Regions from separate parts of the Bradyrhizobium cedriense genome, predicted to be linked through region 2. Evidence: riboswitches for the same ligand, from Rfam matches in the RefSeq annotation. Region 2 holds a riboswitch; the other holds the start of a gene.
What was found. Region 2 has a riboswitch for cobalamin ahead of ACYCVF_RS28710 (TonB-dependent receptor). Riboswitches for the same ligand answer to the same signal wherever they lie in the genome.
Positions count from the first base shown of each region.

Region 1: it holds a riboswitch for cobalamin, as region 2 does, so the genes downstream of both, ACYCVF_RS26295 (TonB-dependent receptor) here and ACYCVF_RS28710 (TonB-dependent receptor) in region 2, are expected to answer to the same signal.

Region 1 covers NZ_JBTSWB010000007.1:166,870-172,581, reverse strand. Annotated here, with positions in the region: gene cobF (precorrin-6A synthase (deacetylating)) at 1-243, shown strand, start outside; gene cobT (nicotinate-nucleotide--dimethylbenzimidazole phosphoribosyltransferase) at 254-1,306, shown strand; gene ACYCVF_RS26300 (histidine phosphatase family protein) at 1,313-1,885, opposite strand; cobalamin riboswitch at 1,958-2,159, shown strand; gene ACYCVF_RS26295 (TonB-dependent receptor) at 2,277-4,634, shown strand; gene ACYCVF_RS26290 (PepSY domain-containing protein) at 4,647-5,712, shown strand, end outside.
Region 2 covers NZ_JBTSWB010000008.1:178,379-184,090, forward strand. Annotated here, with positions in the region: gene ACYCVF_RS28705 (hypothetical protein) at 1-249, opposite strand, end outside; gene ACYCVF_RS28710 (TonB-dependent receptor) at 324-2,558, opposite strand; cobalamin riboswitch at 2,666-2,879, opposite strand; gene ACYCVF_RS28715 (hypothetical protein) at 2,974-3,231, opposite strand; gene ACYCVF_RS28720 (hypothetical protein) at 3,504-3,716, opposite strand; gene ACYCVF_RS28725 (hypothetical protein) at 3,869-4,045, opposite strand; gene ACYCVF_RS28730 (adenylate/guanylate cyclase domain-containing protein) at 4,169-5,712, opposite strand, start outside.

The sequences.
Region 1 (5,712 bases), on a different contig from region 2:
GAAGGCGGCTGGCCGCGGGGTGTCGATACCGTGGCGGTGATGCTCGATGGCGGCACGGCGTTCCAGTCGCTCGATCCGGCTGGTATTTACATCTGGTGGGGCGCCTATCTCGGCATGCCCGAACAGATCATCATGTCCGGCGCGCTGGCCGAAGTGGGGCCGCGCATCGTCGCGCTGCGACAGGAGGCGCGCGCGCGGCATGGCTGGATCATGGACAGCTACATTCTCAAGCGCGCGCGTTAAGCGAGGCAGCATGCTCCCCGAATGGGTCTACCAGAAATGCCCTGAGATATCCGAGCACCATCGTGATGCGGCGATCGCGCGGCAGGCACAACTCACCAAACCGACCGGCGCGCTCGGCCGGCTGGAACAGCTGGCCATCGAGCTTGCGGGCCTGCAAGCGACGGAGCAGCCCCGCGCCGCGCGGGTGCCGATCATCGTCTTCGCCGGCGATCACGGCATCGTCGCGCAAGGCGTGTCGGCCTATCCGCAAGCCGTCACCATCGCGATGATGGTGAATTTTGCCGCCGGCGGCGCCGCGATTTCGGTGCTGGCGCGCGAGCTTGGCTCCAGCCTCGAGGTGGTCGACGCCGGCACGCTGGCGCAGGAGGAGATGCCGGGCGTCGTCACCGACAAGCCGCGCAGCGGCACGCGTGATTTCAGCATCGAGCCTGCGCTCACGCCGACGGAGTTGGCTTTTGCGTTCGAGGCCGGGCAACGCGCAGTCGCTCGCGCGGAACCGGGTCGGCCCGATCTTTTGATCTTCGGCGAGATGGGCATCGGCAACACCACGACCTCGGCGGCGATCGCCGCCAGCCTGCTCGGCATGAGCGCAGAGGAAATCGCCGGCAGCGGCACCGGCGTCGACACCGCTGGGCGTACGCACAAGGCGCGCGTGATCGACGACGCGATTGTGCGCCATGGCGTTGCGGGCGCATCGCCGGAAAACATCCTGTGCGCCGTCGGCGGCCTCGAGATCGCGGCGATGTCAGGCGCGATCATCGCGGCCGCGCAAGCCCGCATTCCCGTGTTGATCGATGGCTTCATCGTATCCGTCGCGGCGCTGGCGGCGGCACATCTCAATCAGTCCTGCCGGCCGTTCCAGCTCGCCTCGCATCAATCGGCAGAGCAGGGGCATCGGCTGGTGTTGCGCGCGCTGAACGCGCAGCCGCTGATCAGCCTCGATCTCAGGCTCGGGGAGGGATCGGGCGCCGCGATTGCGCTGCCGCTGGTGCGGTCGGCGTGCAGCCTCCACAACGGCATGGCGACGTTTGCGCAGGCCAATGTGCCGGACCGACCAGCCTGATGCGGCTCAGGCCAGCCGCTGATTGACCGACACGACGCGCCAGCCAGTGGCGAGCCGGTCGATCCGTGTCAGCGACAGCGGATCGATCACGAAGCGCAGCGCCGCATCGGATGTGAGATCCAGCGCAATGCACAGCGCCGCGCGGATGGTGCCGGAATGCACGACGAGCGTTGCGGAGCCGGCGCCGACCCGCGCGAGCCCCAGCCGGACGCGTGCGATCTGATCTTCAAAGCTCTCGCCGCCCGGCGGCCGTCCATGCGCCGGGCCGCTCCAGAACTGAGTATAAGCGTCACCCTCAGTCGCGGCGAGTTCGTCGTGCCGATGGCCTGTCCAGTCGCCAAAATTCTGCTCGCTGAATTCAGTCATTAGCTCTGGCGCCAGTCCCAGCGCCTGCGCGGTCTCGACCGTGCGCCGCGATGGGCTGGCATAGCTCGCAGCGCCTGTCGGCAGGCACTGCCGCAGCCTCTCCAGTTGCGCGCGATCGCCGAGATCGGCCGGCGCGTCGGCCGCATGGATCGTCCCTTTGACGCCGTCGACGGGCGCATGCCGTATCAGCCAGAGGAAGGTCTCGCCTTCCATGCTCATCTCCAAGGAAGTTGCTGCTGTGGCATTCACGCCGCGACTGCGACATTGACTCTGTCTCGATGGTAATCCTAGATGGTTTTTGACGGTTTCCCCGAGAGGGGATGAAAAGGGAATGCGGTGCGGGGACATTGTCCCCAATGCCGCGGCTGCCCCCGCAACTGTAAGCGGCGAATCCTTCGTCAGAAGCCACTGGGTCCTCGGTCCCGGGAAGGCGACGAAGCGGTCGTGACCCGCGAGCCAGGAGACCTGCCGTCAGCCGTGGTCACACGCGAAGATGTCGGTCGGGGAGTACAGACATTTCGGCTTCATCGGACGGCCTTAGGGCCAAAGGGTGAGACCTCGTTCGCTGTGACGTGCCACTGACGTCATACCGAGGTCCAAAACCGTGTCTTCCATCCCCAGTGTACGACCGCGCCGCTTCCTGCTCGCCTCCGCTGCGCTCACGCCGTTTGTCGTCGCCGATATGCCCGCCGCCTTCGCGCAACAGGTTCGCGAGCCCCTGCCGCCCGTCGAGGTGTCGCCCGCTCAACCCCGCAAGCAGGCCAAGCCGGCGGGCCGCGAGGCGCAGGGTGCACGCCGGGCAATTGCACGCAGGCCGGCAACGGCACCTGCTGCGCCGAAACCCGTCGTACCGAATGAGGCGGCACAGACGCCGCTCAACAGCAATGCAGTGGCGGAAAGCGCCTCGCGGCTCGGCCTGACGGTGCGCGAAACGCCTGCGACCGTCGAGGTGATCTCGGCTCAAACCATGCGCGAGCAGGGCTATCGCACCGTGTCCGAGGTGGCGCAGGGCGCGGTGGGCGTCACCTCCGGCGACAATCCGGCCGAGCCCGCAGCGTTCTCCATGCGCGGCTTCACCAACAGCCAGATCAACACGCTTTACAATGGCATCAAGATCGGTCCGCAGAACATGACCTCGCGGATCACCGACACCGCCAATCTGGAGGCCGTGGAGTTCCTGAAGGGGCCGGCCTCGCTGATGTCGGGCGAGGGTGCCGCCGGGGGCGCGATCAACTTCGTGACCAGGCAGCCGCATACGGGAGCGATCCGGAACGAAGCCGATTTTTCCTGGGACTCGCTGAATTCGTTTCGGACCCACTACGGCTCCGGCGGCAGCACCAACGTGCAAGGCCTCGACTACCGCTTCGACATCAGCCGTTCCACGCTCAACGGCTTTGCCGACGATACCAACGTCAAGACGTTCGGCACGTCCGGCCAGCTCAATTACCGCATCTCCGACAGTCTTAAGGTCTGGGGCGCGATCGAGTACCGGGAGGATCGCTCCAAGGCGTATTGGGGTGCGCCGCTGGTGCCCGTCGCCTACAGCGGCTCGCACGCGACCAGCGGCATCGTCTCCGGCAATTACGTCTCGAATTACAACGGAACAAATCTCGGCGCCGTCACCATCGACGACCGCACCTTCAACACCAACTACAACGTTCTCGACAATCGCAACGTCGCGCAGGAGGTTTGGCTGCGTGGCGGATTCGAGCTGAAGCTGACGCCCGATCTGACGCTGAAGAGCCAGGCCTATGGCTACGGTGCAGAACGAAGCTGGTTCAACAACGAGATCGAGGCGTTCAACTCCACCACGAACCTGGTCGATCGCGAGCGCTTCTATGTCGCGCACAGCCAGCGTCTGGTTGGCAACGTCACCGACCTGATCTGGGACACGAACATCGCTGGCTTCGACAACCGGATGGTCACGACCTTGTCGTCAAGCTATCTCGATTTCGTCAGGCCCGGCGCGGCAAACTTTCCAGGTGATTCCGTTTCGCTGGTCGATCCCAATCGGGGCTTTTACGGCCTGCTCACGACACAGCAGCAGACCGCGCGCATCGACAACGAGGCGCTGTCGTTCGAGGACCGGCTGAAGCTGACGCGTAACTTCGCGCTGATTGGCGGCCTGCGCGTCGAGCATATCGGGCTCGACCGCAATTCGACCAACGTGAGCGGCCTGGAGAAGGCCGGCTTCCCGTTCTCGAAATCCTGGGTGCCGACGACGGGGCGCATCGGCTACACCTGGGAGGCCGTTCCCGGCCTGACTTTCTTCAGCCAGTACGCCACCGGCGCGGATATCGCAGCCAACAACATCTTCCTGCTGAGCCCAACCCAGCCGCTCGACCTGACGACCGCGCGCACCTACGAGACCGGCGTCAAGCATCTGTTCTGGGACAACAGGGCGGAATGGTCGTTCTCGGCCTACGACATCGTACGCAAGAACGTCTATGCGGCGGCCGGCGGCATGCAGCTCAATATTGCGGGACGACAGGAGTCGAAGGGCGTCGAGCTCGCCGCCTCGGTGCGGCCAATCGAGCCGCTGCGGCTGTGGGGCAACATCGCCTATGTCGATGCGCGTTATGCCGACTACAACTTCGTCGGCGGCTCGTTCTCGGGGAACACGCCGCCGAACGTGCCGCGTATCGTAGCCAATGCCGGCGCGTCGTACCGGTTCTTCACACCCTGGCCGGTGGAACTCGGCATCACCGGCCGCCATATAGGCGACCGCTACAACACCGATGCCAACGTCGTGACGATGAAGGCGTACACGGTGGCCGACGTCTACGCCTTCGTCGACATTCCCAAGACGGTGTTCAATGCGGTGGACCAGGCTCGCCTGACCTTCCGTATCCGCAATATCGCTGACAAGCGCTACGCGATCTGGGGCGATCCGTTCTACCCCGATCAGATCCTGCTGGGCGCGCCGCGGACCTACGAGATCTCGGCCGCGTTCAAATGGTAGGGCGCTGAACGCATGATGGGCGCGATCGTCCTCTCGCACCGCTGGCTCGGGATCGCGTTCTGCCTCCTGTTCGCGATGTGGTTCGCGACCGGGATCGTCATGCATTTCGTTCCGTTTCCGTCGCTGACGGAAGCGGAGCGGTTTGCCGGACTGGCGCCGGTGGATCGCGGCGAGACCAGGATTTCGGTCGGAGACGCCGTGGCAGCGAGCGGGATCACGGATGCCACGCGCGTGCGGCTGATCCAGCGGAGTGACGGACCGGTCTACATCGTTTCAGGGCTGTCGCGCGCGGGCGCAGTCCGCGCCTCGGATGGGTCCGACGCTTCGGTCGCGTCTTTCGATGTCGCGCTGGCCATCGCGCGGGATCACGCCCGCAGCCGCGGCCTCGATGCCGCACGCGCCGCGATCGTCGGGCATTGGGACTACGATCAATGGAGCGTGCCGAACGGTTTCGATCGCCATCGGCCGTTGTTCCGCGCTGTCCTCGACGATGACGCCGGAACGGAGATCTATGTCTCGTCCTCGACCGGCGAGGTGGTGCTTGATACGACGCGGAGCGAGCGCGCCTGGAATTGGGCCGGCAGTGTTCTGCACTGGATCTATCCCAGGGTTCTGCGAAGTAACTGGGCGCTGTGGGATCGGGTGGTCTGGACGTTGTCGCTGCTCGCATTGATCGCAGCATTGCTGGGTGCGGTGCTCGGGGTCGTGCGGGTGAAGATTCGAAGACGTCGGATCTCCTCGCCCTACCGCGGCTGGCATGCGCTGCACCACCTCATGGGCCTCGCGGCGATGCTCTTTGTGCTGAGCTGGATCTTCAGCGGCTGGCTCTCGATGGATCACGGACGGCTGTTCTCGCCCGGGCAATTGACGCCGACAGAGGCCGGCGTGATCAACGGTGTGCCGGATTGGAGGGAGGCCGCGTCGCTCGATCGCCAGTCAGTATCCTCCTCGGCCCGCGAGGTCGAATGGTTCGGCTTCAACGACACAGTCTATCGGCGCGACCGGGTGGCGCTTGGTGGTCAGAGATTGATCAGGGTAGGGGATCTGCCGCACGATGAGCAGACGGGATTTCTCAGCG
Region 2 (5,712 bases):
CAGAGCGCCGAAACCGATGGTCTGGTTCACGAGCCAGGCGCCGGTGACGACGAGCAGCGCCGGACGCAGCGGCAGCATGGCAGCCGCGACGACGGCGAAGGCCGCGAACGGCGTCGCACAGGCGAACGCAAGACTTGCGAGGGCACATGAAACCGTCAACAGCGCGAAGCCGAACATCGGCGCGAGACGCGGATCCACCGGCTGGAGGCGGAAACCGTCGCCGTTGGACGGCAGGATGTTGAGAGCCATGGGTGATCTCCTTCTTGTCTGATTGTAGTCCATTTGCGGGCCTGTGACAGCCCCGTCGAGGTCGGAGCGTTGCTTCAGAATGTGGCGCCGGCCTTGAGCAGATAGCTGCGACCGGGCAGCGGATAGGCGCTGAAGCGACCGTCCGTAAAGGTGCTTGCGATCGCGTAGTCGTAGTAGAGCGCATTCAGCACGTTGTTGACACTGAGCGACCAGAAGTAGCGCTCGTACTGGCCGCTGAGCTTGAGGTCGATCGTGCCGTTGGCGGGAATCGGTTTCTGGGTCCCGGCCTGGTCGTTGTCCATGCGACGCTCGCTCCAGAAACGCGCGGTTGCGTCGAGCACCACATAGTGCTGCCAAATGTTCCAGGTGACGCCCGCACTCGCGGTGTAGCGCGACACCAGCGGCACGTCATTGCCGGCCCACACGCCTTCGCGGAAGACGGCCCGTGTATAAGCCATGCCGGACCGCAAGAGCAGAGCATCGTTGACGCGGTACGAGACACTGGTCTCCGAGCCATAGCGGCGGGTCGGATCGAGATTGGTGTTGTAGAAAAAGACCGGATTGAAATGGATCTCGTCGGCGAGGTCCATCAGATAGAGACTGCTCTGCAGCTGAAGACCGCCTCCCTTGATGCGCAGCCCGCCCTCGATGTCCTGCGAAGTCTGGGTCTTGAGCTGGAACGTTTGCGGGACCGGATTGAAGAACGGGTCGAATGAAGGGCCTGACGACACCCGTTCGTCGACATCAGGCGTGCGGAAGGCGCGTGCAGCCCTGCCGAACAGCGCAACGGTGTCATTGAGACGATGCTCGGCACCCAGGTGCAGCGCATATTGCGTCTCGTTGCTCTTGAGCGGGAGCGCGCCGATGTCGGCGTTGAACGGAGCCGCCGGGTCGAAATTGTCACGTGCCGAGAGATTGGTGTTCTGCACCCGGGCGCCGTAGGAGACATCGGTCGTTGGCGCGACGCCGAGTGTGTGCTGGACATAGCCAGCAACCGTCCGCTGCCTGAGATCGTAATTGTGCCAGGGAGCGAGACCCTGGCCGGCGCCGCGGTTCTGCTGAAAGCTCGCGTCGTAATAGTCGACGCCGGTCAGCAATTGCGAGGGCATTCCGAAGAGCAGGCTCTTCACGCTGAGCCGCGGCGTGATCGACCATGTCGTAAGGTCAGCGTCGACATAGGTCGACGTGAAGAAGGCCGGGACCGGCGCCGGGCTGGAGAAGAACGCGCTCTGCTGCTTCTTGTCGCGCAGGCCCCCGTCGACGATGAGGTCGACGCCGTTGACAAGGGTTTTCGTGAAGCCCGCAGTCGCGCTGAAGCCCTGCTGGTTGGCGTAGTTGAAGGGCGTGCTGGCCCCTCGCCGGTTGGTCGCTAGCTCGTCGAGACCGATCGAGGGATCGACGGTGCGGCCGCCCGGCAGTCGCAGCTCCTGATTGTCACCGGTGACCGTCACGAAGGCGGTCAGGCCCGGCGTCGTGTAGTTCAGATTGCCGACGCCATTCTCCTGGAAATAGCGATTGTTGTCGCGGTAGCCGTCGGTCCTGACGGCATTGCCGTAGAACGAGGTCGACCACTGACCGGAATTGAGCGCGGCCGAGACGTTGCCGAACCTGGTATTGAACGAGCCGAAACCGGCCTCGATGCGCGCTGTCACGGGCGGGCCGCCGACGCCGCTTTTGGTGACGATGTTGATGACGCCGCCGACCGCATTGTCACCATACAGCACCGCACCGGAATTGCCGCGCGTGATCTCGATGCGCTCGATGGCATTGAGCGGGATGGTGGAGAGGTCCACCTGAGCCATATCGATGTCGTTCAGCCGCCGTCCGTTGACCAGCACCAGCGTGTTGGCGGTCGCGAATGCGCCGAAGCCGCGCAGGTCGACGCTGGTCTTGGCACCGATCTGGCCGCCATAGAACGTCGTGATCTGGGCGCCCGGTACCCGCGTCGCGATGATCTCGGCCAGCGTCTGCGAGGGCGCATGCGCGATGTCCGCGGCCGTGATGACGGTCGTGGCCGCGCCGACGATGCCGCCATCGCTGGCGGCGACCTGATTGCCAGAGCCGGACGAGCCGGTCCCTGTCGGCACCCGGTTCGGCGTCGCCAGGCGCCTCCCTGTCTCGCCATCGCCGGTCGCCCTCGCTCGGGTACGGTTCTGATCGTCGGACCCGGTCACTTCGACCGGCGGCAGCTGCTCGGCGACGGCCTGCTGCGCGTGGGCGATGGAATGATCCAGCGAACAGAAGGAAACGGCCGCAACGATGCCGGCGCAGCAGCGCCTGGCGGGAGTGAGAATACGGGGCACAATCATAACCTCGGCATGACGTCAGTGGCACGTCACAGCGAACGAGGCTCTACGGCGGAGCGATCGACGCCCCGGTGAAGCTCATGTCTGTACTCCCCGACCGACATCTTCGCGTGTGACCACGGCTGACGGCAGGTCTCCTGGCTCGCGGGTCGTCACCTCTACGTCGCCTTCCCAGGACCGAGATTCCCAGTGGCACAGGACGAGAGATTCGCCGCTTACAGTTGCGGGGGCAGCCATGGCATTGAGAGGATCCCAACCTCAGGACATCTCGCACCACGTTCCCTTTTGATCTCCGTGAGGAGAACCGTCAGCGACCAATCTAGGGGGTGTCCAAGCCGGGAGTCAATCGACCGCTGGCATCTTGGCCGCAGACGCGATCGGCCGGCTCCAGAACGAATCGAGCAATGCCCTGCGCCTCCTACGTTCGCCCCCGCAGGCGTTGGGCCTGAGCCCAGGCGACAGCGACATCGCGAGGCGGAGCGTCGAGGCGCTTGATCGGCGTCAGTTCGCCGGAAGCCGAGATGATCGCGGTCTCTTCGCGCCGGCAGCGCGTGCAGACGAAACGGACCTCATGCGGGGATGCCGACCAGCTTGAACGTTTCACGTTGGCGGCCATCGGCCAGGCATCGCAATGCGAGCACGATACCAGGAACCGGCCGGGATCGAGCATACCCATTCCATTGGACTCCGCGTCCTGCCCACTGCTTCCAATGACTATCCTATGTGAAACGTTCCGGTGCCTCCGCACCGTCGACGCCACGTTCGCTGGAAGCCTGCGCGCTGCTCGCCGTTCCCACGAGACCTCCGGCGTTGTCGATTTCAAAGCTTGCGAAGTTCATCCGATGTCCCCCTGCTCCGATCGACCCTATCAGGTCGAGACGGCGAGGACGATGGGGAGCCCGGGGGATCGCGCGGTTGCGACGCCTCGCAAGGCAGAAGGTAATTCGGTCAGCGAGCCCCCTTGAGGGTGCAGGATGTCGTGCAGGTGACCGTGGTGCCGCGGTCGCACGCCCTGCAGGCGTTGACACACTGGCTCATGTCGCGTGGATTGTAGCTGTAGTTGCGCATCGGACAGGTCGGCGTCGTCGAGCCGGTGATGTCCCGCTCCTGATCGCAGGCAGCGGTCATGAGCGCGAATATGATCACTGCAACGAAGCGCATGGGATTGCCCTGTCAAGCATGGCAAATGACACCCGCGAGGCACGCTGCATTGCAGCGAACCCCAGCCTTCCCACCACGAGCCATCGTCGATCGGCGACGCTCGCATGCTTCGAGAATGCGCGCCAAATGTTAAGAACGGATTGCAGCCGGGTTCAGGCCGCAGCCCTGGTCGCGATCAACTGCCGGATATCCGCTGCCAGCTGACGGTATTGTTCGCCGAGCTTCAGATAGAACTCGCGCTTGGTGCTGTCGGTGGCGAGCTTGGCAATCAGCTCGCATTCGGCAGTGAGCGTCTCGAACCGTTCCAGCCTGTCCTCGAGATGTGTCATCGGCGTATCCCCATCAGACGCCTCAAGAACGTCAAACCTAAGCCCGGGAAATAGGTCACGGCGAACATTGTTATGAAGTAGTATCGTTTTTTCCTGCGGAGCATGCCGGAGGAGCGGATAGGGCTATTTCTGCTCCAGCCGCCAGGCGCCATCCCATCCGGCGTCCGGCGGATTGGCCTCGAATTGAGCGATGCGGCCGAGGAGCGTGCGCGAGGGACCATCGCCTGGGACCGCCTCGAGCGCCATGTTGAAGGCGGCGCGTGCATCGTCGAAGCGCCGGGCACGATAGGCGGCGAGAGCTTCGGCATAGTGGGTGCGCAGGCTCACTTGCGCATCGGTGAGTGCGCCGGCCCTGCCCATCACCTCGAAGACGGTCTGGGGCGCGCTCTGGCCCGCGACCGCGAGGCGATCGATCTCCCGCACTTCGAGGCGTGCGCCAATCGCGTCCGCCGTCGCCTGCGAGATCAGGATGCGGGTTCCGTAGACCTTGTTGGCGGCCTCCAGCCGCGAGGCGAGGTTCACGGCGTCGCCCATCACGGTGAAGCTCATCATCAGTTCGGAGCCGATGCTGCCGGTCAGGACCTCGCCGGTGGCGATGCCGATGCGCAGATCGCACGGCGCCGGCATGGCTCGGATGCCGAGCAGATCCGGCAACTGCTTCTGCAGCGCGGGCACCTGGTCGGCCATCTCGATGGCGGCAAGTCCGGCGAGCAGAGCCTGCTCGTCCTCTTCAATGAAGGGTGGTCCCCAATAGGACATGATCGCGTCGCCGATGTATTTGTCGATGATGCCGCGATTGTTCCTGATGGGACCGGACATCACGGTGAAGTAGTGATTCATCACCTTGACCAAGCCTCGCGGCGTCATGCCCTCGCTCATCGAGGTGAAGCCGCTCATGTCGCAGAACATGATGGTCATGACCCGGCGCTCGCCGTCGATTGCGACCTCCGGCCGCTCGATCAGTCCCTGCACCACCTTGGGATCGATGTAGCGGCCAAAGGTCTCCCGGATGCGCTCATTGTGCCGCAACTGTTCGATCATGCGGTTGAAGGCCGCGGCGAGTTCGCCGATCTCGTCCTGCGTCGAGACGGCGATGGGCTTGTCGAACCGGCCCGCCTCGACCTCGCGGGTGCCGGCCAACAGCAGCCGTACCGGCCGCGTGATGCCGCTGGACACCAACAGCGCAAAGACAAAACCAACGACCGCCGCGAGCAATGTCACGACACCCGAAACGATGATCGCCTGATGCTGGCGGCTGACCACCTGGGCGGTCGAGAAGAAGACCTGCGTCAGCATGTCGGCGCGGATCGCATCGACCTTCTGGTTGAACTGGTCGCGCAGCACGTCGATGTGTTCCAGCGTGCCGCGGGCCTCGGTGATCTGCCTGGCGTCGACCTGCTTGAGGAGCTTCGCATGGTGCTCGGCCAGATCGCGGCGAAGCTCGGTGACGGCGGTCTCGATGCGGATATCGATCCGCCCCAGCGCGGCGTTGTCGGAGAACGTCCTGGGATCGTCGATGATCGCGTTGATCAGCTTGCGCGCGGCCTCCGCCTCGTCCTCGATCTTGCGATCCGATTCCTCGAAGTCGCGAAGGCGCGCCGCATAGGCCTGCTCGTCAAACGGTGCCTCCATCCTGCTCATGACCATCCGCCGCAGCGCCAGCTCCC